DNA from 3 places in the Cytobacillus sp. FSL W7-1323 genome. Region 3 is predicted to be linked to each of the others. Evidence: a T-box and tRNA genes for the amino acid it is inferred to sense, from the RefSeq annotation. Region 3 holds a T-box; the other regions hold tRNA genes.
What was found. The T-box of region 3 lies ahead of metG (methionine--tRNA ligase). A T-box ahead of a tRNA ligase gene usually reads a tRNA of that ligase, here a tRNA-Met.
Positions count from the first base shown of each region.

Region 1: it has a tRNA-Met gene. The T-box ahead of metG (methionine--tRNA ligase) is inferred to sense a tRNA for this amino acid. The anticodon was not compared.
Region 2: it has a tRNA-Met gene. The T-box ahead of metG (methionine--tRNA ligase) is inferred to sense a tRNA for this amino acid. The anticodon was not compared.

Region 1 covers NZ_CP151998.1:67,824-78,788, forward strand. Annotated here, with positions in the region: gene yabQ (spore cortex biosynthesis protein YabQ) at 1-519, shown strand, start outside; gene MKX67_RS00340 (septum formation initiator family protein) at 542-952, shown strand; gene MKX67_RS00345 (S1 domain-containing RNA-binding protein) at 1,048-1,494, shown strand; tRNA gene MKX67_RS00350 (tRNA-Glu) at 2,319-2,390, opposite strand; tRNA gene MKX67_RS00355 (tRNA-Met) at 2,402-2,478, opposite strand; gene spoIIE (stage II sporulation protein E) at 2,806-5,280, shown strand; gene MKX67_RS00365 (VWA domain-containing protein) at 5,396-6,133, shown strand; gene MKX67_RS00370 (protein kinase family protein) at 6,102-7,058, shown strand; gene tilS (tRNA lysidine(34) synthetase TilS) at 7,157-8,548, shown strand; gene hpt (hypoxanthine phosphoribosyltransferase) at 8,573-9,118, shown strand; gene ftsH (ATP-dependent zinc metalloprotease FtsH) at 9,241-10,965, shown strand, end outside.
Region 2 covers NZ_CP151998.1:461,124-472,088, forward strand. Annotated here, with positions in the region: rRNA gene MKX67_RS02495 (16S ribosomal RNA) at 1-1,392, shown strand, start outside; rRNA gene MKX67_RS02500 (23S ribosomal RNA) at 1,611-4,543, shown strand; rRNA gene rrf (5S ribosomal RNA) at 4,776-4,892, shown strand; tRNA gene MKX67_RS02510 (tRNA-Met) at 4,919-4,992, shown strand; tRNA gene MKX67_RS02515 (tRNA-Asp) at 4,996-5,072, shown strand; gene MKX67_RS02520 (hypothetical protein) at 5,478-5,915, shown strand; gene tsaE (tRNA (adenosine(37)-N6)-threonylcarbamoyltransferase complex ATPase subunit type 1 TsaE) at 5,977-6,432, shown strand; gene tsaB (tRNA (adenosine(37)-N6)-threonylcarbamoyltransferase complex dimerization subunit type 1 TsaB) at 6,429-7,136, shown strand; gene rimI (ribosomal protein S18-alanine N-acetyltransferase) at 7,133-7,585, shown strand; gene tsaD (tRNA (adenosine(37)-N6)-threonylcarbamoyltransferase complex transferase subunit TsaD) at 7,582-8,604, shown strand; gene MKX67_RS02545 (ATP-binding cassette domain-containing protein) at 8,891-10,816, opposite strand; gene moaC (cyclic pyranopterin monophosphate synthase MoaC) at 10,960-10,965, shown strand, end outside.
Region 3 covers NZ_CP151998.1:281,482-292,446, forward strand. Annotated here, with positions in the region: gene MKX67_RS01510 (hypothetical protein) at 1-190, shown strand, start outside; gene MKX67_RS01515 (hypothetical protein) at 187-1,464, shown strand; gene MKX67_RS01520 (DUF4275 family protein) at 1,528-1,917, shown strand; gene MKX67_RS01525 (HAD-IIB family hydrolase) at 1,914-2,243, shown strand; gene MKX67_RS01530 (HAD hydrolase family protein) at 2,240-2,686, shown strand; gene MKX67_RS01535 (class I SAM-dependent methyltransferase) at 2,701-3,432, shown strand; gene MKX67_RS01540 (hypothetical protein) at 3,463-3,585, shown strand; gene MKX67_RS01545 (hypothetical protein) at 3,582-4,151, shown strand; gene MKX67_RS01550 (cytochrome c biogenesis CcdA family protein) at 4,198-4,929, shown strand; gene MKX67_RS01555 (hypothetical protein) at 4,949-5,146, shown strand; gene MKX67_RS01560 (hypothetical protein) at 5,237-5,947, opposite strand; gene MKX67_RS01565 (hypothetical protein) at 6,257-6,796, shown strand; T-box leader at 7,220-7,495, shown strand; gene metG (methionine--tRNA ligase) at 7,576-9,216, shown strand; gene MKX67_RS01575 (aminoglycoside 6-adenylyltransferase) at 9,278-10,141, shown strand; gene MKX67_RS01580 (hypothetical protein) at 10,254-10,502, shown strand; gene MKX67_RS01585 (helix-hairpin-helix domain-containing protein) at 10,528-10,965, shown strand, end outside.

The DNA of each region.
Region 1 (10,965 bases), 210 kb from region 3:
AGTTGGGTTGTCTTTATAAATGACATCCTTTTTTGGCTATTACAAGGACTAGCTATATTTTATATTTTGTTCCTTGTCAATGAAGGAGAGTTAAGATTCTACATCTTTTTAGCTTTACTTTGCGGTTTTGCAGCCTATCAAGCGTTAATGAAAAATATTTACCTAAAGTTATTAGAGATAGTTATTTCTACGATTATTTCTATTTATTATTTTATTGTGAAGGTCATTCGCCTATTAATTATTCGACCCGTTCAATTTTTTTTCACTACGTTAATAGGGCTATTGGTATTAGTGGGCAAACTTCTTCTACTACTGATAAAATGGACAAGTAATGTGCTAATGTTCATCTTAAAAGTACTATTATCACCAGTAAGATGGATATTTCGACTTCTTATTCGTATATTACCAGCCCCTTTTAAAAAATCAGTCGATAAGTTCTATGATAAATTAAAAGGATATTTCCAAAAAGGGAAAGAATATGTTAAAAAACTGGCGGAAAAGTGGAAGAAGAAAGAATAACTTAGAAGGGAGAGATAGTTGTATGAGTACCAACAAGAATAAAAATGTAGCCAAGATCCATTCAAGCTATATCGAACAACAGGAAGCCAATAAAATCAGTTCTCAACGGAGAAAGAAGCTTCTCTATCGTAGACTGACTGTCTTTTTTGTATTTGTTGCTGTGGTTTCAGTATTTATGATTACGACTATCGTATCCCAATCTGCTGCCCTAGGTGAAAAGAAAGAAGAAAAGGTAAAACTTGCTCATCAATTGAAAGAACTAGAACAGTCGGAAAAGGCCTTGAATGAAGAGATAGTTAGGTTACATGATGAAGAGTATTTAGAAAAACTTGCTAGAAGGGATTATTATCTTTCTGAACAAGGAGAAATCATCTTCAAAATGCCGGATGAAACCGATGAAAAGGAAAAAAAAGAAAATGAGTCAGCTCAATGAGAAGTTGACACCTATTTTTATCTTTCGGTATAATATAGTATAAGTATGAATACATTTGGGTTTACTTTATATCTTTAAGGAGGAAATATCTTTTTATGTCAATCGAAGTAGGCAGCAAGTTACAAGGAAAGGTTACAGGCATCACTAATTTCGGAGCGTTTGTAGAGCTGCCGGAAGGATCAACAGGCCTTGTGCATATTAGTGAAGTTGCAGACAATTATGTGAAGGACATTAATGATCACCTCAAAGTAGGCGATACTGTTGAAGTGAAAGTTATTAATGTGGAGAAAGACGGTAAAATTGGTTTATCAATTAAGAAAGCTGTTGATCGTCCTGAGAGAACGGAAAGGCCTGAAAGAAGAGAGTCTAGAGGCTATTCTGGGCGCCCACGTCAAGGTAGAACAAACGATAATCACCGTCCTTCAAAGGAGACATTCGAATCTAAAATGGCTCGCTTTTTGAAAGACAGTGAAGACCGTTTATCTTCTCTTAAGAGAAATACAGAATCAAAACGTGGTGGCAGAGGAGCTAAACGAGGTTAACTTGCTGCTGAATTAATATATACGAGCAAGGGAATCACGACGATTCCTGCAAAAGCAATCCTTATTGGGATTGCTTTTTTATTATTCTTCCGCATCTTTTGTGATGAATGGCGATGATTGTAACTTATAACGGTTAGGTGTGGTTTTAGGTAGGTATAAGAGACTTTGGGTATAAGCTTGGAAAAGAATTGTGCATATGTGCGGATAGGGTGCGGAAGATTGATTGAAGGATTAGGCGAGAAACGGGTCAGAAATTAGGCTAGAGAGAAGAGTTTGATTGGATTAGGCGAGAAACAGGTCAGAAATCAGTCCAGAGAGAAAAGTTTGATAGGATTAGGCGAGAAACGGGTCAGAAATTAGGTCAGAGAGAAGAGTTTGATAGGATTAGGCGAGAAACGGGTCAAAAATAAGGCCAGAGAGAAAAATTTGATTGGATTAGGCAAGAAGCGAATCAGAAATTAGCAGAGAGAAAAATTTGATAGGATTAGGCGAGAAAAAGATCAGAAATCAGGCCAGAGGGAAAAATTTGATAGGATTAGACGAGAAGCGAATCAGAAATTAGGCCAGAGAGAAAAGTTTGATAGGATTAGACGAGAAACGGGTCAAAAATCAGGCCAGAGAGGAAAGTTTGATAGGATTAGACGAGAAACGAATCAGAAATCAGGTCAGAGTGAAAATCTTGGTTAAATTAGGCAAAAACAAACCAGAAATCAAACAAAAAGGAAATACATGCTAGGTCTGCTGTTATTATAATTAAAAATGAGTAAAAAACAAACCTGAACAGTTGAAGCTGCCCAGGTTTGTTTTATAGCTAATATAAGTGATGACCCGTACGGGATTCGAACCCGTGTTACCGCCGTGAAAGGGCGGTGTCTTAACCGCTTGACCAACGGGCCACTATAAAAAATGGTAGCGGCGGAGGGGATCGAACCCCCGACCTCACGGGTATGAACCGTACGCTCTAGCCAGCTGAGCTACACCGCCATTTGAAGTGGCTTTCTTTTAAAAGCACAAGATATATAATACAAAGATTCTACAAGTCTGTCAATATTATTTCCCCCGGAAAATTTTTGTCGGAATAGTTGATGAGGTTTCGTCATTTTTTGGAAGCATGTGATGTCTAGTTTTTTAGACAACAGGAGAACGTATGGTCCAATTCCAATCCTTTAATTGTTGCTGCTTTTGTACTCTTTTTGCACTTTATAAAGAAATCAGTCGAACGAAAAAGAGGTATTTGTCCATTATTTTGACAAACTTTTAAGACATAGCCCTTTATAATAGCGAAAAAGAAACAAATAGGGAGTGGGAATGATGGAAAAACTCGAACGAACAATTGCAGAACCGATAGGGGAAGTGGATCTTCGTCGTCCCAAGATGGAGCTCTCAAAAATAGGTGGGAAAATACAGACGGGCTTAGAAACTTTCTTTATTAAGAAGGGGTACTTGTTTTTAATTATTGGTTTTTTACTTGGACGAGCCCTTATATTGTCCCAGTTAACACCATTCACTCTGCCCTTTTTTGCTGCGATGTATTTAGTAAGAAAGGATAAAGCACCGCTTGCTTTAATTGGATTGATTGGAGGAGCTTCGACTTTATCATTTACTCATGGTGTGACCACGTTTTTAACATCTTTCTTTTTTCTGTTTGTTTTTCGGATAAGTAAAAAGTGGGTTACCAATGAATTAAAAGTAATGCCTATATATGTGGCTGTGACATTATTAATCAGTTCGATTATCCAATCTTATATCATAACGGGACATGTGGCGATGTACGATTTCATGATGGCTGGTGTAGAGGCTAGTTTAGGATTTATCCTATGTTTAATATTCCTACAGAGCCTGCCGTTACTATTTTTTAATCGGAGGAGGCAATCATTAAAAACAGAGGAAATCGTCTGCCTCATTATTATGCTAGCCTCAGTAATGACAGGAACAATCGGATGGACCGTATATGACCTATCAGTCGAACATGTGATGTCTCGTTATTTGGTGCTTGTGTTTTCATTTGTCGCAGGTGCCACGGTAGGCTCAACGGTTGGTGTCGTGACAGGGCTAATATTTAGTTTGGCTAATATTTCAAGCTTTTTCCATATGAGTTTATTAGCATTCTCTGGTTTGTTAGGTGGGTTATTAAAAGAAGGGAAGAAAATAGGTGTGGCATTTGGTTTGCTTATTGCTACCCTACTCATGGGAATGTATGGTGACAATCAGTCAAACTTATTAATTGGTTTATACGAAACTGGAGTAGCAATATTTCTATTTCTATTAACGCCTCAAAGTTTTACGTCAAAGCTAGCGAAACATATCCCTGGGACTGCAGAATATGCGGCAGAGCAACAGCAGTATATGAGAAAAATGCGGGATGTAACTGCGCACAGAGTTTCTCAGTTTTCTAATGTTTTTCAAGCGTTATCGCAAAGCTTTGCCATGCAACATCAAGCTCCTGTGGTGGAAAATGATGAGACAGATCGAGAATTGGATTATTTCCTAAGTAATGTCACAGAGAAGACATGCCAAACTTGCTTTAAAAAGGATCACTGCTGGGCTAGGAACTTTGATACAACATATGATTATATGAAAAATATTATGCATGATTTAGATGAAAAAGATGGACAAATTTCTTCACGACTAGAAAGGGAGTGGGAAAAACACTGTACAAGATCGAAGAAAACAACAGAAGTGATTCAACAGGAGCTTACTTTTTATAAAGCAAATCAACGGTTGAAAAAACAAGTGCAAGAAAGTAGGAAACTTGTGGCAGATCAATTATTAGGTGTGTCTGCAGTGATGGGGGATTTTGCTAAAGAAATTCAAAGAGAGCGAGAGAATCATCATAAACAGGAAGAACTGATATTAGAGGCCATCCAAGAATTTGGGGTAGAGGTAGAACAGGTAGAAATTTATAGCTTGGAGCAAGGCGATGTTGATATAGAGATGACGATCCCATACTGTAATGGGCACGGGGAATGTGAGAAATTAATTGCGCCAATGCTTTCAGATATATTAGGAGAAACAATCTTAGTTAAATCTGAGGAATGTGCGAGTTATGCCAACGATTATTGCCATGTTACTTTTCGCTCAGCAAAGGCATATGTCATTGATACGGCAGTGGCACATGCGGCTAAGGACGGTGGCTTAATATCAGGAGATAGTTATTCAACAATTGAATTAGGTAGCGGTAAGTATGCAATTGCCATTAGTGATGGGATGGGAAATGGAGAACGAGCACATATAGAAAGCAAAGAAACGTTAGAATTACTACAGAAAATATTGCAATCAGGTATAGAAGAGCAAGTGGCCATAAAATCGGTCAATTCTGTTCTGTCATTAAGGACAACAGATGAAATTTTCTCCACATTAGATTTGGCGATGATTGATTTACAAAATGCTGATGCTAAATTTTTGAAAATAGGCTCTACACCGAGTTTTATTAAAAGAGGGAGCCAAGTGATGAAAGTGCAGGCAAGTAATTTACCCATAGGCATGATTGAAGAATTTGATGTCGATGTTGTCAGTAAGCAATTAAAAGCAGAGGATTTACTCATTATGATGAGCGATGGTGTATTTGAAGGGCCGAAACATGTGGAGAACTTTGATCTTTGGATGAAGAGGAAAATAACCGAGTTAAAAACGAACGACCCACAAGAAGTGGCAGATTTAATTATGGAAGAGGTGATTCGATCAAGAGCTGGACGTATTGATGATGATATGACGGTGATGGTGGCAAAAGTAAAGCACAATATCCCGAAATGGTCGAGTATACCGTTCCATAAACAAGCGAATTAATGTTAAATAGAATAGAATCTCCAATAGATGTCATTTTTATGTATATTTCCTTTCTAATCCGTTGAAAATGGTTAGTAATCACTAAGTAACTTCTATCAGATTAGGAGGGAAAAAGATGAAAACAGGTACCCTAAAACAAATTTTACTTATTACAGACGGGTGTTCAAACGTTGGAGAAGACCCTATAGCGATGTCGGCTCTAGCAAAAGAGCAGGGAGTTTCCGTAAATGTGATAGGTGTAATGGAGAATGACGTTATTGATGAGAAGGGAATGCAGGAAATTGAGAGTATTGCCCTTTCCGGGGGTGGGGTAAGTCAAGTCGTATATGCTAGACAGCTATCACATACTGTACAGATGGTAACAAGGCAGGCGATGACACAAACATTACAAGGAGTAGTCAATCGTGAACTCACGCAAATCTTAGGAAATAAACAAACGATTGAGGATTTGCCTCCAGAACAAAGAGGCGAGGTAATGGAGGTTGTGGATGAGCTAGGGGAAACGGTTGAAATGGAAGTGTTGATTCTTGTCGATACGAGTGCAAGTATGAAACATAAGCTACCTACAGTCAAAGAAGCCTTATTTGATCTATCTTTAAGCTTAAATGCACGCACGGGAAAAAATAAATTTTCTCTGTTTGTATTTCCCGGGAAAAAGAATGATGTCGAAAAATTGCTAGATTGGACACCTAAGCTCGAATCGTTAACTTCTGTGTTCGCTAAACTCTCAACAGGTGGTATTACACCCACTGGACCAGCTTTAAGAGAGGCGATTACCTATTTTGAGAAGAAACGATCATTACGCAATTTAATTTCTAGAAATGACGATGAGTACTATGAAGAGTCAATTTAATCTACAAAAAGGTGCGATTATTAACGGGAAATGGCATCACAAGCAATACTGTATCGAAAAAGAACTAGGTGCAGGGGCTAATGGTGTAGTTTATCTCGCCACATACCTTGGGCAACTCGTTGCTTTAAAAATAAGTGAAAATGGGTATACAGTAACTTCTGAAGTGAATGTGCTAAAATCCTTTACGAAGGTCCAAGGGTCTACCCTAGGACCTTCTTTGCTTGATGTTGATGATTGGCAATTTTCCTCATCCACTATGTATTCTTTTTATGTGATGGAATATATCCATGGTCCTGATCTCCACTCTTTTATTAAACAGAAAGGAGAGGCGTGGATACCTGTGCTCATGCTGCAATTACTTTCTGATCTAGAGGAGCTGCACAAAGCGGGATGGGTATTTGGAGATTTAAAACCAGAGAATCTGGTTGTCACAGGAAGAGCTCCGCGCATTCGGTGTATAGATGTAGGAGGAACAACATTAAAAGGTAGAGCCATTAAGGAGTTTACAGAGTTTTACGACCGAGGATATTGGGGGCTTGGTAGTAGAAAAGCTGAACCTACTTATGATTTATTCTCAACAGCTATGGTTTTTATTCACTGTGCCTATCCGAGCCGTTTCTCTAAAGACGGAAGGGGTTTAGAACAATTAATGGATAGGGTAAAGAAACATAAAATCTTAAAAACTTATGAAGGAGTTCTCATACCAGCACTTCAAGGCAGGTTTAAAACTGCTGAAGATATGAGACAAGCCTTGCTTGCCTGTTCATATAAGCAAACTCGTTCAAAAGGAACTCGTGTGTCCCCACCAGCTAGGCAAACATCCCGAAAGACTAAAGGAAAGCCCAATGGAAAAACTGGAGCGTTCGTTTTAATCTTGTTTATTGGTTGTATTTACTTTTTCTATTTATATAGTCAAATGGTGTGAGAGGGTTTAGGCATAAATAATCGTTTCTTTGGAAATAAACATTAAAAAAGTGATATCCTTTTAGTAGAAGTAATAGTTTAACATAAGGGAAGAATGTTATGTTTTATGCAAAGGTAAAAGCATTTTTATCACAAAAGGGCATTGAATTGGAGAATAAGCGTGTGGGAATTGCTGTCTCAGGAGGGCCTGACTCCTTAAGCTTACTTCACTTTATGCAGCAAATAAGTAAACAAGAGTGTTTTCAATTAGTAGTAATCCATGTGGATCATATGTTTAGGGGCGAAGAATCTTTTGAAGACGCTAAGTTTGTAGAACGCTATTGTCAGAAGTCAGGCATTCCTTTTCATATGCAACGAATTGATGTTTCTGCACATATGAAGGAAACGGGGAAAAGCTCGCAAATTGCTGCAAGGGACTGTCGCTATCGTTTCTTTGAGCAAGTAATGCAAAGAGAAGCGCTTGATTACATTGCATTAGGTCATCATGGTGATGATCAAATTGAAACAATGTTAATGAGAATGACAAGAGGGAGTAGTGGTCTTGCTAGAGCGGGTATGCCAGTTATACGACCTTTTAGTAGAGGGGCAATTATACGGCCGTTCCTTTGCTTAAGTCGAAATGAAATTGATTCCTATGTAGAGACTCATCATTTAGAACCTAGAATAGATCCTAGTAATGTAAAGGAAATCTATAGCAGAAATCGTTTTAGGAAAAATATCTTGCCTTTTTTAAAAAGGGAAAATCCTCAAGTGCATAACCATTTCCAACGCCTTAGTGAGGATTTGAGCGAAGATGAGGTATTTATGCAGGAATTAGCAGAAGCACAATTGAATAGTGTAACAGAGAGGAAAAGTGCTAGTGAAATTCTTCTTTATATTGACAGATTTACAGATGTCGCAAAACCTTTACAAAGAAGAGTGATTCAACTAATATTAAATTATCTATATCAGGAAAGGCCATCTTCTTTATCCGCTACACATATTGAAAATGTTTTTTCCTTAATTTCTCATCCTCATCCGTCTGGAACCTTACATTTCCCAAATGGTTTAACAGTTGTACGTTCATATGATTGTTGTTTCTTCTCCACTAGTAAAAAAACAACCGTACAGCCGTATTTATTTCAAATACAAGAGCCAGGAAACTATGTTATTCCTGAAGTAGGCGAGATCAGCATGCATTATGTCGGTCACCCATTACAGGAATATCAACAAATGGATTATCTTTTGGTTAAAGCGGATATCGCCTTTCCATTAACGATCCGTACAAGGAAAAATGGAGATAGGATGAAGTTAAAAGGAATAAATGGTAGCAAAAAGTTAAAGGATATCTTTATCGATCAGAAAATTCCGCGGCAAAAACGGGATTTATGGCCTGTTGTTACGGATGCAAATGGTAACATTATATGGCTACCAGGATTAAAAAAGTCTGATCAAGCAGCTGAATATTCACCTGATACAAGCTATATTTTTCTGAAATACATAAAGCAATGATCTTCTAGGGGGCACAGGAATAAGATGCGAAACGAAATTGAAAAAATCTTAATTACTGAAGAAGAGCTTCAGCAAAAAGTGAGAGAGTTAGGCGGCTTATTAACAGAGGAGTATGATGGACGTTTCCCTCTTGTTATAGGTGTCTTAAAAGGCGCAATGCCATTTATGAGCGATCTAATTAAACGAATTGATACTCATCTTGAAATGGATTTCATGGATGTATCCAGTTATGGGAATTCCATGGTCTCTTCAGGAGAGGTAAAGATTTTGAAAGATCTTGATACTTCTGTTGAGGGACGTGATGTCCTCATCATAGAAGATATCATAGATAGTGGATTAACTTTGAGCTATTTAGTAGAGTTATTCCGTTATCGTAAAGCGAAATCGATAAAAATTGTTACTCTGCTTGATAAACCAACTGGTAGAAAAGCAGCAATTAAAGCGGATATCGTAGGATTTAATGTACCAGATGAGTTTGTTGTAGGATATGGATTAGATTATGCTGAGAAATACCGAAACTTACCATATATTGGTATCTTAAAACCTGAGGTGTATAGCAATAATAATTAAGTGAAATGCGATGTGTGAAATACTTTACAAAACCCAGTCTGACCAAGTGTAATTCCTTGTATATGCACAATTTTGTATGATACGATACTATGTAGTTTGTTTACCGTGGGAGGAGGTAAGGGATGAATCGGATTTTCCGTAACACCATCTTTTATTTATTAATATTTTTAGTCATTATAGGGGTTGTCAGTTTCTTTAATGGCAATAACGAACCGACAGAGGCAATGACTTATGACCAATTTGTTGAGAATTTAGAGTCTGGTCAAGTTGAAAGCCTTAGTTTACAGCCTGTAAGGGGCGTTTATGAAGTACGTGGTCAATTAGAAGGCTATGAAGAAGGTAAATATTTTATCACATATATTGCTAATAGTGACTCTGTAATAGACCGAGTGGAAGAGTTAGCAAGTGATTCCAAATTAGAGATCCTACCAGCAGAAGAAGCAAATGGCTGGGTAACGTTCTTTACAACGATGATTCCATTCATCATCATTTTCATTTTATTCTTCTTCTTATTGAACCAAGCTCAAGGCGGCGGTGGCCGTGTAATGAACTTCGGTAAAAGTAAGGCGAAGTTGTATGATGAAAGCAAGAAGAAGGTCCGTTTTAAAGATGTAGCAGGTGCGGACGAAGAGAAGCAAGAATTAGTGGAAGTTGTTGAATTCTTGAAGGACCCACGAAAATTCTCAGAACTTGGTGCGAGAATCCCTAAAGGTGTTCTATTAGTGGGACCTCCAGGTACTGGTAAAACGTTATTAGCGAGAGCAGCTGCGGGAGAAGCAGGCGTACCTTTCTTCTCTATTAGTGGTTCTGACTTTGTTGAGATGTTTGTCGGTGTTGGTGCTTCTCGTGTACGTGACTTATTCGAGAATGCGAAGAAAAACGCACCATGTATCATCTTTATTGATGAAATTGATGCGGTTGGTCGTCAGCGTGGCGCCGGTGTCGGTGGTGGGCATGATGAACGTGAACAAACACTTAACCAATTGCTTGTAGAAATGGATGGCTTCGGTGCAAATGAAGGAATTATTATCATTGCTGCAACAAACCGTCCAGATATCCTTGACCCTGCGTTATTACGTCCAGGTCGTTTTGACCGTCAAATTACAGTTGATCGTCCGGATGTAACAGGTCGTGAAGCGGTATTAAAAGTTCATGCAAAAAATAAACCGTTAGATGAGTCGGTAAACTTAAAAACGATTGCTCAACGTACACCAGGGTTCTCTGGTGCAGACCTTGAAAACTTATTGAATGAAGCAGCACTTGTTGCCGCTCGTCAGAATAAGAAGAAGGTGGATATGACCGATGTGGATGAAGCGACTGACCGTGTAATTGCAGGGCCTTCTAAGAAGAGTCGTGTTATATCTGAAAAAGAAAGAAATATTGTGGCCTTCCATGAGGCAGGTCATACTGTAATCGGCTTAATCTTAGATGAAGCTGATATGGTTCATAAAGTAACAATTGTACCTCGTGGGCAAGCAGGCGGATATGCTGTTATGCTGCCGAGAGAAGATCGTTACTTCCAAACGAAGCCAGAATTACTTGATAAAATTGTTGGTTTACTTGGAGGACGTGTAGCAGAGGAAATCGTGTTTGGTGAGGTTTCTACTGGTGCCCATAATGACTTCCAACGTGCAACAGGTATTGCACGCCGAATGGTAACTGAATTTGGAATGAGTGACAAACTCGGACCTCTACAATTTGGTCAATCACAAGGTGGTCAAGTATTCTTAGGTAGAGATTTTAATAACGAGCGTAATTACTCAGATGCGATTGCATATGAGATTGATCTAGAAATTCAAAGCATGATTAAAGAATGTTACCAACGCTGTAAGCAAATCCTTACAGAG
Region 2 (10,965 bases), 180 kb from region 3:
AACCGGGGCTAATACCGGATAATATCTATTTATACATATAATTAGATTGAAAGATGGTTCTGCTATCACTTACAGATGGGCCCGCGGCGCATTAGCTAGTTGGTGAGGTAACGGCTCACCAAGGCGACGATGCGTAGCCGACCTGAGAGGGTGATCGGCCACACTGGGACTGAGACACGGCCCAGACTCCTACGGGAGGCAGCAGTAGGGAATCTTCCGCAATGGACGAAAGTCTGACGGAGCAACGCCGCGTGAGTGATGAAGGTTTTCGGATCGTAAAACTCTGTTGTTAGGGAAGAACAAGTATCGGAGTAACTGCCGGTACCTTGACGGTACCTAACCAGAAAGCCACGGCTAACTACGTGCCAGCAGCCGCGGTAATACGTAGGTGGCAAGCGTTGTCCGGAATTATTGGGCGTAAAGCGCGCGCAGGCGGTTCCTTAAGTCTGATGTGAAAGCCCACGGCTCAACCGTGGAGGGTCATTGGAAACTGGGGAACTTGAGTGCAGAAGAGGAAAGTGGAATTCCAAGTGTAGCGGTGAAATGCGTAGAGATTTGGAGGAACACCAGTGGCGAAGGCGACTTTCTGGTCTGTAACTGACGCTGAGGCGCGAAAGCGTGGGGAGCAAACAGGATTAGATACCCTGGTAGTCCACGCCGTAAACGATGAGTGCTAAGTGTTAGAGGGTTTCCGCCCTTTAGTGCTGCAGCAAACGCATTAAGCACTCCGCCTGGGGAGTACGACCGCAAGGTTGAAACTCAAAGGAATTGACGGGGGCCCGCACAAGCGGTGGAGCATGTGGTTTAATTCGAAGCAACGCGAAGAACCTTACCAGGTCTTGACATCCTCTGACAATCCTAGAGATAGGACTTTCCCCTTCGGGGGACAGAGTGACAGGTGGTGCATGGTTGTCGTCAGCTCGTGTCGTGAGATGTTGGGTTAAGTCCCGCAACGAGCGCAACCCTTGATCTTAGTTGCCAGCATTTAGTTGGGCACTCTAAGGTGACTGCCGGTGACAAACCGGAGGAAGGTGGGGATGACGTCAAATCATCATGCCCCTTATGACCTGGGCTACACACGTGCTACAATGGATGGTACAAAGGGCTGCAAGACCGCGAGGTTTAGCCAATCCCATAAAACCATTCTCAGTTCGGATTGTAGGCTGCAACTCGCCTACATGAAGCCGGAATCGCTAGTAATCGCGGATCAGCATGCCGCGGTGAATACGTTCCCGGGCCTTGTACACACCGCCCGTCACACCACGAGAGTTTGTAACACCCGAAGTCGGTGGGGTAACCTTTTGGAGCCAGCCGCCTAAGGTGGGACAGATGATTGGGGTGAAGTCGTAACAAGGTAGCCGTATCGGAAGGTGCGGCTGGATCACCTCCTTTCTAAGGAATATACGGAATTAACTTGATGTTAGACTGTTCGTTCAGTTTTGAGAGTATAATCTCTCAATTCAATCGTTCTTTGAAAACTAGATAATGTAATGAAGAAGATTACCGAGTAATCGCCACCTTAGTTATTTTCTCTCTATATAATAGAGTAGAGATACTAAACTTTTTTAAAACACACAACCGTGAGGGAAGCGAAAGCAACCCAAACATATGGTTAAGTTAATAAGGGCGCACGGTGAATGCCTTGGCACTAGGAGCCGATGAAGGACGGGACTAACACCGATATGCTTCGGGGAGCTGTAAGTAAGCTTTGATCCGGAGATTTCCGAATGGGGAAACCCCCTATCCGTTATGGGATAGGATCCATACCTGAATACATAGGGTATGGAAGGCAGACCCGGGGAACTGAAACATCTAAGTACCCGGAGGAAGAGAAAGCAAACGCGATTCCCTGAGTAGCGGCGAGCGAAACGGGATTAGCCCAAACCAAGAGGCTTGCCTCTTGGGGTTGTAGGACATTCTATACGGAGTTACAAAGGAACGAGATAGACGAAGAGGTCTGGAAAGGCCCGCCATAGGAGGTAAAAGCCCTGTAGTTGAAACTTCGTTCCCTCCAGAGTGGATCCTGAGTACGGCGGGACACGAGAAATCCCGTCGGAAGCAGGGAGGACCATCTCCCAAGGCTAAATACTCCCTAGTGACCGATAGTGAACCAGTACCGTGAGGGAAAGGTGAAAAGCACCCCGGAAGGGGAGTGAAAGAGATCCTGAAACCGTGTGCCTACAAGTAGTTAGAGCCCGTTAATGGGTGATAGCGTGCCTTTTGTAGAATGAACCGGCGAGTTACGATTACATGCGAGGTTAAGTTGGACAGACGGAGCCGTAGCGAAAGCGAGTCTGAATAGGGCGAATGAGTATGTGGTCGTAGACCCGAAACCAGGTGATCTACCCATGTCCAGGGTGAAGTCCAGGTAACACTGGATGGAGGCCCGAACCCACGTACGTTGAAAAGTGCGGGGATGAGGTGTGGGTAGCGGAGAAATTCCAATCGAACTTGGAGATAGCTGGTTCTCTCCGAAATAGCTTTAGGGCTAGCCTCATGCGTAAGAATCTTGGAGGTAGAGCACTGTTTGGACTAGGGGCCCTCATCGGGTTACCGAATTCAGACAAACTCCGAATGCCAAAGATTTATCCATGGGAGTCAGACTGCGAGTGATAAGATCCGTAGTCAAGAGGGAAACAGCCCAGACCACCAGCTAAGGTCCCAAAGTATACGTTAAGTGGAAAAGGATGTGGAGTTGCTTAGACAACCAGGATGTTGGCTTAGAAGCAGCCACCATTTAAAGAGTGCGTAATAGCTCACTGGTCGAGTGACTCCGCGCCGAAAATGTACCGGGGCTAAACGTATCACCGAAGCTGTGGATTGAACATCGTTGATGTTCAGTGGTAGGAGAGCGTTCTAAGGGCGTTGAAGCTAGACCGTAAGGACTGGTGGAGCGCTTAGAAGTGAGAATGCCGGTATGAGTAGCGAAAGATGGGTGAGAATCCCATCCACCGAATGCCTAAGGTTTCCTGAGGAAGGCTCGTCCGCTCAGGGTTAGTCGGGACCTAAGCCGAGGCTGAAAAGCGTAGGCGATGGACAACAGGTTGATATTCCTGTACCACCGTATTCTGTTTGAGTGATGGGGGGACGCAGGAGGATAGGGTAAGCGCACTATTGGATGTGCGTCTAAGCAGTTAGAGGGACCATGAGGCAAATCCCATGGTCACATACCTTGAGCTGTGATAGCGAGGGAAATTTAGTACCGAAGTTCTTGATTCCACACTGCCAAGAAAAGCCTCTAGCGAGGAATAAGGTGCCCGTACCGCAAACCGACACAGGTAGGCGAGGAGAGAATCCTAAGGTGAGCGAGAGAACTCTCGTTAAGGAACTCGGCAAAATGACCCCGTAACTTCGGGAGAAGGGGTGCTCATTAGGGTGTTAAAGCCTTGATGAGCCGCAGTGAATAGGCCCAGGCGACTGTTTAGCAAAAACACAGGTCTCTGCGAAGCCGCAAGGCGAAGTATAGGGGCTGACGCCTGCCCGGTGCTGGAAGGTTAAGAGGAGAGGTTAGCTCACGCGAAGCTTTGAATCGAAGCCCCAGTAAACGGCGGCCGTAACTATAACGGTCCTAAGGTAGCGAAATTCCTTGTCGGGTAAGTTCCGACCCGCACGAAAGGCGTAACGATCTGGGCACTGTCTCAACGAGAGACTCGGTGAAATTATAGTACCTGTGAAGATGCAGGTTACCCGCGACAGGACGGAAAGACCCCGTGGAGCTTTACTGTAGCCTGATATTGAATTTTGGTACAGCTTGTACAGGATAGGTAGGAGCCTTAGAAGCCGGAGCGCTAGCTTCGGTGGAGGCGTCGGTGGGATACTACCCTGGCTGTATTGAAATTCTAACCCACATCCCTTATCGGGATGGGAGACAGTGTCAGGTGGGCAGTTTGACTGGGGCGGTCGCCTCCTAAAGAGTAACGGAGGCGCCCAAAGGTTCCCTCAGAATGGTTGGAAATCATTCGTAGAGTGTAAAGGCACAAGGGAGCTTGACTGCGAGACCTACAAGTCGAGCAGGGACGAAAGTCGGGCTTAGTGATCCGGTGGTTCCGCATGGAAGGGCCATCGCTCAACGGATAAAAGCTACCCCGGGGATAACAGGCTTATCTCCCCCAAGAGTCCACATCGACGGGGAGGTTTGGCACCTCGATGTCGGCTCATCGCATCCTGGGGCTGTAGTCGGTCCCAAGGGTTGGGCTGTTCGCCCATTAAAGCGGTACGCGAGCTGGGTTCAGAACGTCGTGAGACAGTTCGGTCCCTATCCGTCGTGGGCGCAGGAAATTTGAGAGGAGCTGTCCTTAGTACGAGAGGACCGGGATGGACGCACCGCTGGTGTACCAGTTGTCTTGCCAAAGGCATCGCTGGGTAGCTATGTGCGGAAGGGATAAGTGCTGAAAGCATCTAAGCATGAAGCCCCCCTCGAGATGAGATTTCCCATAGCGCAAGCTAGTAAGATCCCTGAAAGATGATCAGGTTGATAGGTTAGAGGTGGAAGTGTGGCGACACATGCAGCTGACTAATACTAATCGATCGAGGACTTAACCAATTCGAAATGCGGAGGCGCCTTGCCCAGGTGCGACAAGCATAAGGCGAATTTGACAGGAGGTTGTTCTTTAACCTCATGACAAATTTGACTTATGACCTCGAGCAACTAGGCGCCGCAGCTGGACAGAACTACGTAAGTAGTATCCTACAGCACGCATTCAGGCGATTACTCAATAAATATCTTCTTCAACATTACCTAGTTTTGAGGGAACGATTCCCTTACAATTTCATAGTCCGGTGGCGATAGCGAGAAGGTCACACCCGTTCCCATACCGAACACGGAAGTTAAGCTTCTCAGCGCCGATGGTAGTTAGGGGCTGTCCCCTTGTGAGAGTAGGACGTTGCCGGGCATATGATTTTTATAAAATAATATTATCGCGGGGTGGAGCAGTTCGGTAGCTCGTCGGGCTCATAACCCGAAGGTCGCAGGTTCAAATCCTGCCCCCGCAATCTGGTCCGGTAGTTCAGTTGGTTAGAATGCCTGCCTGTCACGCAGGAGGTCGCGGGTTCGAGTCCCGTCCGGACCGCCAGTTTAATTTTATATGTGAAACGTATCGAAACAGGGAACTTGTTTCGTTTTTTTTGTGTAGAAAACTTAGGTTCTATAGGTTCAAGTAGAATTGATTTGTGCCTCGTAAAAAAGTACATCATGACTAATTTGTAAGTCCTTGATAGAGATATAACGCATTATTATTTACAAAAATCCTTACGTTTAATCTATCCCAATAGCTGTAATGATCAGTTTATCCATCATATTGTATATTACTAGAGAAACTATCACTTTAGCTCGCCATTAGGCGGGTTTTCTTTTTGTCAAAAAACAAATGCAAATTAGGATGCGTAAACCAAAAATATGTTAAGTAATTTCTAAAAACAACTATTTTTAGTTGCCTCTACGGAAATAACCGTTAAATAGTAGATACAGGCAAAAGATAGTGTTGAAAAGTTTTAGGCGGGAACGGAAGAAACGCGCAAAAGAAAAAGAAAGAGAGCAAGGAATTGCGCGCAAAAGGAAGAAACGCGCAAAAGAAAAAGAAAGAGAGCAAGGAATTGCGCGCAAAAGGAAGAAACGCGAAAGAGAAAGAGAAAGAGAGCCGGGAATTGCGCGCAAAAGGAAGATACGCGCAAAAGAAAAAGAAAAAGAGCAAGGAATTGCGCGTAAAAGGAAGATACGCGCAAAAGAAAAAGAAAGAGAGCCGGGAATTGCGCGTAAAAGGAAGATACGCGCAAAAGAAAGAGAAAAAGAGCCGGGAATTGCGTGCAAAAGGAAGATACGCGCAAGACAAAGAGAAAAAGAGCAAGGAATTGCGCGCAAAAGGTTACTGTCCCGACAAAACAAAGTGTTCTTTGATGTCTATGAAAAAATCATGTAAACTACATGTATATGTGTCATTATTATTGTAAATAAATGAAAGACCAAATGTAGGTGATAAAATGGATCAATTCCAGTGGAATACAAAAAATACGGAAGAAACAATGGCATTTGCAAAGAGGCTAGGAGAAAAAGCAGCTGCAGGTGATGTCATTTTATTAGAAGGTGATTTAGGGGCAGGTAAAACAACATTTACGAAAGGGCTTGCGTTAGGCCTTGGTATTGAACGAAATGTGAATAGCCCTACATTCACTATTATAAAGGAATATAATGGTCGTCTACCTTTGTACCATATGGATGTTTACCGGGTGGAGGATGGCGATGAAGATCTTGGGTTTGATGAGTATTTTCATGGGCAAGGTGTGACCGTCGTGGAATGGGCTCATCTAATAGAAGATCAACTGCCAGAAGAAAGGTTAAAAATTGTAATCCATTATACCGGAAATGAAGAACGAAGAATAGCGCTACATCCAAAAGGAAAACGCTATGTGAAGCTGTGTGAGGAGTTAGTAAAATGAAAATATTAGCTATAGACACGTCAAATTATACACTAGGGATCGCTCTAGTAGATGACGACAAAATTATAGGGGAATATATCACGAATATCAAAAAGAATCACTCAGTTCGTGTAATGCCCGCGATAGAAATGCTTTTAAAGGATTGCGATACGTTGCCACAAGATATAGAAAAGATTGTTGTCGCAGAAGGACCCGGTTCATATACGGGGGTAAGAATTGGTGTAACCATAGCTAAAACATTAGCTTGGACGTTGAATATACCTCTTTCAGGCGTATCGAGTCTAGCTGTTTTGGCAGCAAGTGCAGGTAGTTATTTTAACGGTGTCATTTCACCGTTATTTGATGCGAGAAGAGGTCAGATTTATACTGGTTTATATCAATTTCAAGAGAGTCGGTTATTAGATCTAGCATCGGATCATCTAACGTTGACCGTTAATTGGACGCAACGTTTATTAAATAGAGAAGAACCGGTTTTATTTGTCGGTAATGATTTATCCATACACAAGGAACAAATTAAAGCAGACTTAGGGGATCGGGCATATTTTGCACGTTTAACTGAACAAAATCCTCGTCCTTCTGAATTGGCCATTTTAGGTAGAGATAAGGAAGCTGTTGATATCCACAATTTTGTCCCTAATTATATCCGTCTTGCTGAGGCAGAGGCAAAATGGATTGAAGCTTCGAAAGGGAGCAAGCTCCAATGACCAGTAAATTAACGTTTCGGTTAATGAACGAAGATGATATTGATGAAGTATTAAAAGTAGAACAGGCATCTTTTTCTTCACCTTGGAGTAGAGAGGCCTTTTATAATGAAATGACATTGAACCAATTCTCGGTCTACGTTGTATTAGAAGACGGAGAAGAATTGATAGGATACGGTGGGGCATGGGTGGTTACAGACGAGGCCCATGTAACAAATGTAGCGATACTACCCAGATATAGAGGGAAGAAACTTGGCGAGGCGTTAATGGTCCAGCTGATGGATGTTGTAAAAGAAATGGGTGCCCTTAAAATGACCCTAGAAGTAAGGGTGAGTAACATGATAGCAAGACGGTTGTATAGCAAGCTAGGTTTTCAAGAAGGCGGAATTAGAAAAAATTATTATTCGGATAATCATGAAGATGCTTTAGTAATGTGGGTGAATATAAAATGAAAAAAGATCAATATATATTAGGGATAGAAACAAGCTGTGATGAAACAGCAGTAGCCATCATTAAAAATGGTAGAGAGATCATCGCTAATGTTGTCGCTTCTCAAATTGAAAGTCATAAAAGGTTTGGCGGGGTTGTACCAGAAATCGCTTCAAGGCATCATGTAGAACAAATGACCATTGTGTTAGAAGAAGCGTTAAATAAAGCGAGTATGACGATGAACGATATCGATGCAATTGCTGTGACAGAAGGTCCAGGGTTAGTGGGTGCCTTACTTGTCGGTGTAAATGCAGCGAAGGCGATTGCCTTTGCTCATCAAAAGCCACTTATTGGGGTGCACCATATAGCAGGGCATATTTATGCCAATCGCTTAATTAAAGAAATGACTTTCCCGGCGCTTGCATTAGTCGTTTCCGGGGGCCATACAGAGCTCGTTTATATGAAAGCACATGGTGATTTTGAAGTTATTGGCGAAACACGTGATGATGCTGCTGGAGAAGCATATGATAAAGTAGCGCGAGTTCTAAATATGCCATATCCAGGTGGGCCACATATTGATCGCCTTGCCCATGAAGGAGAAGCGACAATTAAGCTTCCTCGTGCGTGGCTAGAAGAAGGCTCCTTTGATTTTAGTTTCAGTGGATTGAAGTCTGCCGTTATCAACACAGTGCATAATGCTGAACAACGTGGAGAGACCATCTTACCAGAGGATTTAGCAGCGAGCTTTCAAGAAAGCGTCATTGAGGTATTAGTGACCAAGACCTTAAAAGCAGTAGAGGCATATGATGTGAAACAACTACTATTAGCAGGTGGCGTTGCAGCAAATAAAGGACTTCGTGAAGCATTAACAGAGACCTTTAAGAATAAGGAAGAGATAGACTTAGTCATTCCGCCATTACATTTATGCACAGATAATGCAGCGATGATTGCTGCAGTAGGGGCAATTATGTTCGAAAAAGGGATGTTCTCAGATATGAGTATGAATGCAAACCCAGGGTTAGATATACAGTTTCAACAATAATAATGAAGACTAGTGAATCATGATCATCTATTCACTAGTCTTTTTATTTTTAGTGATGACACAAAGTTATTCACAATATCAAGTATAGTATGGGTGGCATATCATATTGTGGATAATATTAAAATTTTCAGAGTTTTTGTTGATAAGTATCATAAAAATTGTGGATAATGTGGAAAAGTGTTGTTTCACCTATTGTTAATCCGTTTGTGCTGTGAATAAAAATGTGGACAATTTACTTGTAGAAAGAAAAGCTGGGGATAATTAAATTATCCCCAGCTACGTTTAATTACATTAAATCTCCCAATTCGCTCCATTCTTCAAGTAACTGCTCGAGTTGTGCTTTTATAGCCTCATTTTTAGTTGTAATCTCGAGGACTTTCTCGTGGTCCTGGAAGATTTCAGGGTCACAGAGTTGTTCATCGTAAGTTTCAATTTGCGCTTCTAACTCTTCGATTAACTGTTCAATTTCTGTCAGCCTTCTTTTTCGTTGTCTTTCTAGTTTCTTCGCTTCTTTATCTTGTTGATAACTTTGCTTTTCTGGTTTAGTGATACTTTCTTGTGGCAGGTCTGCTGATTCAAAAAGCTCTATTTCTTCAATTTCCGCCTTTTTATCCACATAGTAATCATAATCCCCTAAAAATTCCGTTGCTCCACTTGTTGATAACTCAATCACCTTTGTTGCGATCCTATTAATAAAATAGCGGTCATGAGAGACAAAGAGGAGCGTACCTGGAAAATCAATAAGTGCATTTTCAAGAATTTCTTTACTATCAAGGTCTAAATGGTTAGTCGGCTCATCTAGTATGAGGACATTTGCTCTTTGCAACATCAACTTAGCTAGTGCTAATCGTGCTTTTTCTCCACCACTCAATGTAGAGACAATTTTCAAGACATCATCTCCAGAGAAGAGGAAGTTACCTAACACGGTACGGACATCTTTTTCAGGCATGAGGGGGTAATCATCCCAGAGCTCGTTTAATACGGTTTTATTTGAACTCAAATCAGCTTGCTGTTGGTCGTAATAGCCAATGCGGATATTTGAGCCATATTGAAACGTGCCACCTAAAGCAGGTAGCTTGTCTACAAGGGTCTTCAATAAAGTCGACTTTCCAATACCATTGGGACCTACTAAAGCAATGGAATCGCCTCGAGACATGCGAAATGAAATGTGATCACTGATCTTTTCTTCTTGATAGCCAATTGCTAAAGAGTCAGCGGTTAGCACATCATTGCCTGATTGACGATCAATTTGAAAGCCGAATGTCGCTGATTTCTCATCCCCTTGGGGGCGATCCATTCGCTCCATCTTCTCAAGCTGCTTGCGCCGGCTTTGTGCACGCTTTGTTGTCGAAGCACGGGCAAGGTTGCGTTGAACAAAGTCTTCTAGTTTCGCAATTTCTTCTTGTTGTTTTTCATACATTTTCAAGTCACGTTCATAATTCGCTGCTTTTTGGTCAAGATATTTGCTGTAGTTACCAACGTATTTTTTAATATGGTTACGTGATAGTTCATATACCTGGTTGACGACTTTATCTAAGAAATAGCGGTCATGTGAGACAATTAAAATAGCACCATCATAACCACTAAGATACTGCTCTAGCCATGACAATGTTTCAATATCTAAATGGTTGGTCGGCTCATCTAAAATCAGTAAATCAGGTTTGGTTAACAATAATTTCGCAAGTGCAAGTCGCGTCCTTTGCCCCCCGCTTAATGCAGAAATTTTTGTATCATAGCTAAACGATTGAAAATTAAGGCCATGTAGTACAGAACGAATGTCTGCCTCGTATTGATAGCCACCTTGTTCTTTAAAGTTGACTTGCATTTGATCATAGGTTTTTAAAATTTTATCGTAAGCTTCACCGTTTTCGATGAGTGTTGCATCGCCCATCTGTGTTTCTAGTAAGCGCAGTTCCTTCTCTTGTTTGCGCAAATAATCAAACACGGTAAGCATTTCGTCCCAAATAGATAGCTCAGATTCTAGTCCTGTATTTTGTGCAAGATAACCGATTTTGGTTTCTTTCGATTGAATAATTTCACCGGAATCATAGGACATATGTCCAGCAATAATTTTTAAAAGAGTTGATTTTCCCGCACCATTACGTCCAACTAATGCAATGCGGTCTCTCGTTTGTACTTCAAGCTTTATATTCATTAATATAGGATCAGCCACAAAACTTTTCGAAAGCTGATTAACCTGTAATAATATCATTATATTTCACCTCTGTTATAGTGATAGTGTACCTTAATCAGGTGAGGTTCGGCAATAAAGTCACTATTTGGATAGAATATATAAAAAACTACATTACACAGATGAATCAAAATAGTGTATCATTTTCATGTGAGGTGTTATGAATGGCT
Region 3 (10,965 bases):
AATAAATGAAAGACTGCCAGATTATGATGTAATGGTTGAGTATAAAAAGGGTTTGCCTACTCATGCCATTCATTTATGGGTAGGAGAACAAGATGAACCTAGTATTCTCATGTATATGGTTAATGATGGGGAGACGTATTTGACCACAGGCGACATGACGAATGTGTTAAGGGAGATGCTTAAGAAATGATTATAAACGAACAAGAGCAAAAAATAATAGAATGGACCAGATTCAAGTTCGGCTTAGCTCATTATGATTTATGTCGTAGTAGTTACAGTCGCCGTGTAACACTTTTTAATGAAACAGTTTACCAATATTGTATGGAGTGGTTTCCTAAAGAGGCAGGTATTGTTGAGGAAAATTTAAATCCTGAGGGAACGGCAGTAATTACGATCGATTTGCAAACAAATAAGGTAGAATCCGCTATTTTTGTGGAAGGGAAAACATATGCAAAGCATGGTGTTGTCTTTCAACAGCGGGATGTAGAAAGCATTATCAAATGGATAGAAGCGGAAACGAATTTAATATATGGTAGGCATTTTCAACTGGATTCTCATAAAGGGGACAAGTACGTTTTTAAAGAATGTTATAAAGGGATAGACATATCTCCACCTGGTTATATTGAACTGAAATTAAATAGTGAAGGGAAACTCGTTTTTTATAGTGTTTATGGGCAATTTCTAAAAGAAGAAGTAGTGAAAGAAGAGGAATATACATTGACCGTTGAGCAAGTAAAGAAAGCTGCCCAATCGCAAATCAAACTGATACATGATCCTTCCTTTGAAGAGGAAAAAATCCACGCTGTATATGCTGTAGAGGAAATTTATATAGCCAATGATCTTTCGAAAACATTTCCTTTTGAAGGTTTTACCGATAGATGTGGACGTATTGAATTGGAAGAGCTATTGGTTTGGTCGGAGCCGTTACAAAATAACTTCACTCGGAGTGAGTTGATGTTGATAGAAAATATCTCAGCAAAACAGGCATTCACGAATGAACCTAGTGCTGATACTGAACTGATTAATGAAAGTGAAGTAACTGCTTATATTGACGTCGTTCAAACGTTTTTAAGACAAGTATACCCAGAGTATTCAGGGGAATGGTTATTAACTTCTTTCAATCGGGATATTGGTTATATTCACGCAAATTTAAAAGGAAGTAAGAGCCACTCGTTTGTTTTCCAGCGGAAACTGAAAGTCTTTATCGATCCCCGTTCGCTCGAGGTGATTAATTATATAGACAACCAGATATTAAGTGATCAATTTAAATCGTATGATGGCCCGGATGAGGTTGTCCTATCAAAAGAAAAAGCCTATGAAAAAATCAAGGAATTCATTGAGTTAAAACCTAGTTATGTGTATGACTTTGATACACGAAAATATATTTTAAGTGCAATGATTGATAGTTTGTATGGGGTTGATGCCAATACAGGTGAGGTTTTCTTGTTGGCGGATAGGAAGTGATGGAGTGGTGGATTTAGTAACAAGATTGCGAGATCGGGGAGTAAAAGTAACCGAGATACCGAAATGGGGTCTTATTTACAATATCGCTGGGAGCAGTCAATTGCTAGTCACTTGAATAAGAGTGAAGAAGAAGAGATTCATTTATATGATAAAGGGAGAATTTGTGGGTTTCTATGGCACGTTTTTAGTTATGAGACAGTCGCTTGTCTAGAAGGAGAACAGGCTAGAGGTAGGTTAGATCAAATGAAAAATATGTCTTGTTATATATTTTACGAGATGGATGCTGCTGCGTATATCATTGATCGGGTAACATCACTCAAGGCGATTGATTTCGAGAGAGAAAGTGATATTTATGTGGTGGATGTTGATTTTACTTGGACATATATAAGGACACATGAACCCCCGTGGTACAATCCTTATTTTTATCATCATAAAGAGGTTGAGAGAAGATGACTTATAAACTGGTATTCTTTGATGTGGATGGAACGATAACGAGTGAAAAAGATGGGAGTATACCACCGACAACTAAGGTAGCGATTAGAAAACTGATGGAGAAAGGTATACACGTTGTTGCGGCTACTGGTAGACCATTATCCATGTGTGAAGAGTTGCGGGAAATAGGAATTGAGACATTTATAACAGCTAACGGAGGGTATGCCAAGCATCAACAGACGGTCATACATAAGATTCCATTTAATAAAGAGAGATTAATAGACGTGATGAACTTTGCAGAAAAAATGAAACATGGTTTATCTTTTTATACTGAATCCTTTATATGAATGGTGTCAAAGAAGAAGCTATTCTTACAGCACTTAATGAGACTTTATCTCTTGCTGATTATCCGAGTACACAGCCTGCTATTCTTGAGGAGGAGGTCTATCTTTTATGTTTATTTGCGAATGATAGAGTAGTAGATATTTATCGGCAAACGTTTCCTTATTTAATCTTCAAGAGGTGGCACCCTTATATCTTAAATGTAGTTGAAAAAGAGGTATCTAAGTATGTAGCAATAAAAGAAGTATTAGCCTATTTCAATGTGTACCCCCATGAAACAATTGCTTTTGGTGATGGCGACAATGACATTGATATGGTGAAACTTGTTGGGCTAGGAATTGCGATGGGGAATGGTAGCCAAGGCGTTAAGACTGCTGCGGATTATGTGACTTCTAGGGCAAGTGAAGGAGGGATTTATGAGGCATTAAAGAAGTTCAATATTTTATAAGAAGGAGGTTCGTTATGAAGGAGAATATATATGATCAAGCATCCTTTTTTGAAAAATATAGCCAAATGACACGATCGGTAAAAGGCTTAGAAGGAGCTGGAGAATGGCAAACATTAAAAGGTATGCTGCCGACCTTTCAGGATAAAACCGTCTTAGATTTAGGTTGTGGTTTCGGTTGGCATTGCCGATTCGCGGCAGAGCATGGAGCTAAATCAGTTGTGGGAGTAGACATTTCTGAAAAAATGATCTCGAAAGCAAAAACAATGTCACAAGACTATGAAAATGTTACATATATTCGATCCACAATAGAGGATATGCAAATAAAGGAGAGGCATTATGATGTGATAGTAAGTTCGCTTGCCCTACACTATGTACCTGACTTTGAAGAAGTGGCTAATAATGTTCATAAGGGATTGGTAAAAGGAGGACAATTTATTTTTTCTGTAGAACATCCTATTTTTACAGCACAAGGTAGTCAAGATTGGTTCTATGATGTACAGCAAGAGGTTTCTCATTTTCCTGTCGACCATTATTTCTTTGAAGGAGAAAGACAAACAACCTTTTTGGGAGAAAAAGTAACGAAATACCATAAAACTTTGACTACTTATCTTGATGGCTTACTAAAGCAAGGTTTTCAAATCACAAGAGTAGTGGAACCAAAGCCACCAGAACATATGATGCATACAGAGGAAATGAAGAATGAAATGAGAAGACCCATGATGATCATCATTTCGGCGACTAAATAAGAGTAGCTAAATATCAATGATGATTGGTTGTTGAAGAAAGGAGTAGATGATTTGGTCGTTTCAAGAGATTATTCTCTTAACCAGTTTTATGAAATTCCGCCATATACGTACAATCCGGTAGCAGGAGCTTTATGTATGGGGTTGAAATTATGACGGAGTTCCAACTTTGTCATAGAGTAAAGGAACTCATGTCGGGATTTGATAAACCGTGGTTTATTGCGGGTGGTTGGGCGATTGATTTGCATATCGGTCAAAAGACTAGAGAACATAAAGATATTGAAATCGCTGTATTTCGTCATGATCAAGCGCATGTAAAAAATCACCTTAAACAATGGAGGCTTCAGAAAGTGGTGAATGGTGAACTAGTTATGTGGGAAGGAGAAAACTTACAGCGACCGATTCATGAAATTCATTGCCAGAATGTGATAAATGGTACTTCTTTAGAGGTATTGTTAAATGAAATCCAACATAACGATTGGATCTTTAGAAGAGATGAGCGTATTCGTTATTCATTTGAAAAAATGAAGTCCGTAAACAAAGAAGGCATTCCTTATTTGAGTCCCGAAGTGGTGTTGTTATATAAAGCGAAAGATACGAGAGCGAAAGATCAAGAGGACTTTCTTCGAGTCGTCGATTTCCTATCTTCTGAAGAAAAGAAATGGCTACAAACGGCGATGCAATTACATATGCCATATCATAAGTGGTTAGAATTACTGTAAGATACTGAAATACACTTACTTAAATGGATCAGGAGGATACCTAGTGATGGATATAATGAATATGACAGTAACCTTAGCATTATTAGGCGGGCTATTGGCATTTTTCTCTCCGTGTACGCTACCGTTATATCCGACTTTTATCTCTTATATTACCGGGGTATCGGTAAATGACCTGAAACAAAAGCATGGTGCACAGTCGAAGGTAATCCTTCATGCGGTTGCGTTTTGTTTCGGATTAGCATCTTTAAACTATGTATTGGGTTTTTCTGCGAGTTTTCTTGGGGAGTTTTTTAGAGAATATAATGATCTCATTCGCATGTTTGGTGGGATTTTCCTTATTATGATGGGGATATTTTTAATGGGTCTTTTTCAGCCGAAACTTCTTATGAAGGAGATACGCCTCTTTAAATATAAACAAGCAGGAACTTTTTTGAGTTCATACTTAGTAGGCGTCATTTTTGCTGCCGCTTGGACCCCATGTATTGGCCCCATCTTAGGTGCTATTATTTACGCTAGTTTGGCTCAACCACCAGAACAAACTTTTATCCATATTACAGCTTATTCGTTAGGATTTTCTATACCGTTTATTTTACTAGGTTTTGCTATTGAGAAGGTGCGATTCTTTCATAAATATTCGAGTCATTTGATGAAAATGGGTGGTTTCATTTTGATTATTATTGGGGTAATGGTCTATTTTGATCAAGTGTATGTCATCAACATTTGGGGAGCGAAGGCGGAATTCTTTTTGAAAGGGTTGTGGGGGATGATTACTAGTTAGCACAAAGGGGGAAAATTAGTTGAATCAGTTTAATATAAAGTGGCAAAACCCAATCATCCGTCTGTATATTTTAGGCATGCTACCTTTGATCGTGCTGTCTATCATATTTTTTAGTACTTTACCGAGTGAATTGTATTGGATCCCAAACAGTTTATTAATGATTGGTACAGTCGTTATGATTCTTACTAGTGCTATACTTTACAGAAAAAGTAAGTAAGAAGAGTTGAGTACAACTCCATAAAAAAGACATGAACAAATGTTTCTGGGAATTTGCTCATGTCATTTAAATTGGGTTTTCTCCTTTTATTTACCAATTAAAGACGGTTTTAAGAGTAAAGAGAATCAATGAGTACAAAAGGGAAGCCAATAAGAAAGTGGGCAGGTGGGCATAGTCTTCCTCCGGTAACTCTTTACTAATGACATTAAAGATCATTGCGCCTGAACTGAAAGCGATGATGGAGTGGACGAATAACCCTGTAGTAGGGCCCATTGATCCGGCAATTGCCCCTATAAGCGTAGCTATCGCAAATAGAAAGCGTCCGTATTGGTGGTGAATATCCTCGTTTTCTTTTCCAATATGATAGGATATGCCGATAAAGTGAAGACCGATGGCTAATCCATAAAATAAAGCTTCACCAGAGTGAACGTCAGATGAGAATACAATATAAGAAACCATAAATGTATAGATAGCGAAAAAAGTTGCTTGCACAAAATAGGCGGCGTTTTGGTTCATTTTTTGCGCTTTTGTAGATTTTGCGAATTTATACACACTATAGTAAACAATTAATCCGATTAACCCCAAGAAGTATAGTTCGGAATCGATCGCTAGTGTGCCACCTAACTTGTCTTGTTCTTCATGCATGGAAGGGAGAATATATACAAATACATAAGCGATCGCCACACCGCCGGAAAGTGAAAGTATTTTCTGCTCTTTCATTGGTAGCCATTTAATAATCCTTAGTGCAAAAAGTTGAATGAATATAAGAATAACGCCAATGATGATGGATTCAATGGTCATGGTGATTCCCCTCCTATTTCTCTACCCTTCTATATACCCAAAAATCATAAATGAGTCATCCTCCGCCAATTTTTATTTGTCTGGTTATTTAACCTGACGAGACGAGATAAAAGGCCAATAGTAGTAATAAGTAAGCTATGAGAGGGAAAAGAATAATCCATGGTCAGTGGTAGATGACGCCGCGTGCCTGCCCGATGAGCCCAGGCCTTTTATTGGTAATCGAAAGATAAATCGTCGGCAAATATTGTTTTCCCGTGCCGCCGAGAAATAGATAAAGACCCGTGATTTGGCCGAAATACACAACCAACAATGGTGAAAAAAGTAAAAAAGGAAGCGTTAGCGAGTCATTCAGCACGAAAATCCGCCACGAAAGCCGAGCAAATAGCATTAGCAAGTCATTCAGCCAGAAAATCCGTCACGAAAGCCGAGCAAATAGCATTAGCGAGCCATTCAACTAGAAAACCCGCCACGAAAGCCGAGCAAATAGCATTAGCAAGTCATTCAGCCAGAAAATCCGTCACGAAAGCCGAGCAAATAGCATTAGCAAGTCATTCAGCCAGAAAATCCGTCACGAAAGCCGAGCAAATAGCATTAGCGAGTCACTCAGTCAGAAAATCCGCCACGAAAGCCGAGCAAATAGCATTAGCGAGTCACTCAGTCAGAAAATCTGCCACGAAAGCCGAGCAAATAGCATTAGCAAGTCATACAGCCAGAAAATCCGTCACGAAAGCCGAGCAAATAGTATTAGCGATTCACTCAGTCAGAAAATCCGCCACGAAAGCCGAGCAAATAGCATTAGCGAGTCATTCAGCCAGAAAATCCGTCACGAAAGCCGAGCAAATAGCATAGGCGAGTCATTCAGTTAGAAAATCCGCCACGAAAGCCGAGCAAATAGCATTAGCGAGTCATTCAGTTAGAAAATCCGCCACGAAAGCCGAGCAAATAGCATTAGCAAGTCATTCAGTTAGAAAATCCGCCACGAAAGCCGAGCAAATAGCATTAGCGAGTCATTCAGCCAGAAAATCCGTCACGAAAGCCGAGCAAATAGCATTAGCGAGTCACTCAGCCAGAAAATCCGTCACGAAAGCCGAGTAAATAGTATTAGCGAGTCACTCAGTCAGAAAATCTGCCACGAAAGCCGAGCAAATAGCATTAGCAAGTCATTCAACTAGAAAATCCGTCACGAAAGCCGAGCAAAACACATTTGCCTTTCACTTCTCCCATTGACTTTCAAAACCCAGTTGATTACAATTACATTTAAATATTTTCACTCCAAAAGCAATGAAGAGAAAAAGTAGAATGTGTCGTTTTTTAAGCAGAGAGCTTCGGTAGCTGAGAAGAAGCAAAAAGCAATCATTCGAAAATGGTCTCTGAGCTGTGTACTGAACATACTTGTTTATAAGTATAAGTAGGCTACACCGAGTTTTGGCACTCGTTATCAATGTCACAGTATAAAGGCCGATTGGGACTGGCGTACTTGATGAGGCAAGTAGGGCAACCTATTTGTAAAATAAGGTGGTAACGCGTGGTGTAAACCTCGCCCTTAGCTAGAAATAGCTATGGGGCGAGGTTTTTTGTTTGCAGTCACGTCTCAATCAAACAGGCTAACAATTTAGGGGGAATAGAAGATGAGTATTTTTATTGGTGGGGCGTGGGCTTATGCAAATGGATCTTTACATCTCGGTCATGTTTCAAGTTTGCTACCTGGAGACATTTTGGCAAGATATTATCGTTTAAAAGGAGAAAAAGTGCTATATGTTTCAGGCAGTGATTGTAATGGTACACCGATTACTGTGAAGGCAAGACAGGCGGGGGTAGAGCCGCAGGCGATAGCGGATCACTATCACCAAGAGTTTGTTGATTGCTTTACGCAATTAGGTTTTTCTTATGATATTTATACAAGAACAGATACAGCTCATCATCATCATGTAGTACAAGAAATATTTTTAGCGCTTTTAGAAAAAGGCTTGATCTACAAGCGAAAGGTAGAGCAAACCTATTGTGACCATTGTCAGCAGTTCTTGCCAGACCGCTATGTGGAAGGATTATGTCCAGTTTGCAATGAACCTGCCAGAGGCGATCAATGTGATCATTGTGCAACCATCTTAGAGCCCCTTGAACTTCATGAACGCAGCTGTAAAATTTGTGGTCACACACCGACGACAAGGGAGACAGAACATTTTTATTTTGCACTAAGGGACTTACAAGCTGATTTGGAGAAATATACACAACGGGCTGAGGTGCAACATTTATGGAGAGAGAATGCACTGCATTTAACGAAAAGGTATTTAGGTGAAGGCTTGCACGACAGAGCCATTTCTCGAGATCTACCAATCGGTGTCAGTGTCCCTGTTTCTGGTTATGAAGATAAAAAGGTGTATGTATGGATTGAGGCGGTTTCAGGCTATTATTCAGCAAGTAAAAAGTGGGCCGAAGAAAACAATCAGGATGATCATCATTTTTGGTCAAATGAAACAACCTCGTATTATGTGCACGGAAAAGATAATATCCCGTTCCACACGGTCATTTGGCCCGCCATTTTACAAGGAATAGGAATTGCGGCATTGCCGACAAGGGTGATTTCCAACGAATATGTTACTTTAGAAAAAAAGAAGTTATCGACGAGTAAAAATTGGGCTGTTTGGGTGCCTGATTTCTTAGAAAGATATGAACCAGATTCGATTCGCTACTTTCTTACGATTAATGCACCGGAGAATCGCGATGCCGATTTTTCTTGGAAAGAGTTTATCTATAGCCATAATAGCGAATTGCTCGGTGCATATGGGAATTTTGTGAATCGTACGTTGAAATTTATTGAAAAATCATTTGCCGGTGTCATTACAACGTCGGATATTGATGAAAAGATAAAAGGAGAAATAAACTGCTTATATCAAGAAGTTGGAAACCTCATCGAACAAGGAAGCATGAAGCAAGCACTAGAGAATATATTCGCCTATGTACGAAAATTTAATAAATATTTTGATGAGCAAAAGCCATGGCAACAATGGCATGAGGATCAAGGGACTTGTGAAAAAACGTTAGCTAATTGTGTTTATCTTCTTGCCAACCTCGCGCAATTACTTTCTCCTTTTTTACCGTTTTCAAGTGAAAAGGTATTTGAATTACTCAATGTCCAAGAGCGGAGATGGCAAGAGGTTGTTTTGAATGGTGTGACACTCACTGCACCAGTTGAACCATTGTTTGCGCGCATTGATGTAGAGAACATTGAAAAAGAATTAACGAGATTACAAGCACAATCACTTATCTAATAATCGCCGGAAGCAGGACTTTACTTAGCAAACAAAGAACCAATACTTGGGTGGTGAAGTGATGAGGTCAGAAACAGAAATGATGGCTACGATTATAGACTTTGCAAAAAACGAAGAGAGGATTTTTGCTGTCTATATGAACGGTTCCAGAACAAATATAAATGTCCCAAGAGACCAGTTTCAAGATTATGATATTGTTTATGTCGTTGAAGATACCGAGCCTTTTATTAAAAATCAAAATTGGATCGCATCATTCGGCGAGTTGATTATGAAGCAAGAACCAGATAAAAATGATTTTGGTAAAGAAATAGTGCAAGACTTCAAGAGTTATGGTTTTCTGATGCTATTTACAGACGGCAATCGCATCGATCTTCGCTTTCAAACGAAGGAAGTGATGCGAAAAGAATATGGGGAAGATAAACTGACTGTTCCTTTATTAGATAAAGGTGAGTACTTGCCCATTATTCCTCCTCCGACAGATGTCGATTACCACGTGCAAACACCGAGTGAAGGTGAATATGATGCTTATACAAATAACTTCTGGTGGTGTCTACAAAATGTGGCGAAAGGCATTTGGCGAGATGAATGGCCATATGCTCAAGCAATGTTTAACTCTGACATAAGAGACGCATTAAACAAAATGGTCGATTGGTGGATCGGTATTCAATATGATTTTCGTATTTCTACTGGTAAGTTAGAAAAATATTATAAGTGTTATCTCCCTCCTTCCTATTGGGAGATGTACAGAAAAACTTATAGTGATGGAGATGAGGAAAATATGTGGGAAGCAGTTATGACCACATGCGAATTGTTTCGTGCGTTAGCTCAAGAAGTGGCTAATCACCTTCGATTCTCTTATCCTATCAATGATGATCGCCGCATGTTGGCGTATTTGGAGGGGGTTAGGCAATTACCGAAAGCGTGAAGGAGATAGGCTACTTAAAGAATGAGAGGAAAAAGCGGAAAAAGGGATTGAAGACCTTTCGTATAAGGGTAAAGAATTGTACGACTTAAAAGCAAAGGGATGGATTCACACAATGAATATTCTTTCCTATTCTTATAAAAAACGGGGAGCGATTGAATTTACTTTCGATGCTTTTCCCCATTCAAAAGTAGTCTTTCACCCAATTAAAACGTATTATTTCATTCGCACTGTGCGCTGGAATGCGGCGGATCCTGTTGTGACAAGAAGAGATTTAGAGAGAATGGAAATGGTAGCTAACTTAGAGATGGGTACACTTGAACATTATAAAAAAAGAAAAGGTTATAAACCACTAACACTATAAATGTAAGCCAGTAAGGAGGAAGCCGATGCCATCTTATCAACCTAAATTACCTTTAACAGCGGATGAAAGGTCTAGACTACGAGAGGCAAGATTGAAGATCAGCCAAATACATATACTTGGGATAAAAGAAATTAGTCAGCATTTAAATATATCAGATGAAAGGGCACGGAAGATTAAGGGATGGGCAGACTTCCAATTGGTGCCCTCAATTGGTTTTGAATTAGCGGATAAACTTGTTCGATATCTGCAAATCTATCGTTTAGAAGATATAAAGAATGAAAACCCTGGACAACTATTTGATCTGCTGGAAAAGGAAATGGGTGTGAGAACGGATGGCTGTGTGGAAGATCAAATTCGCTGTGTCATTCATTTTGCTAACAATAAGCAAATGTCTAAAAAATGGTTTGACTTCACGGAGGAGAGGAAGGCGTATCGCATAACACATGGCTTTCCATCAGATCGA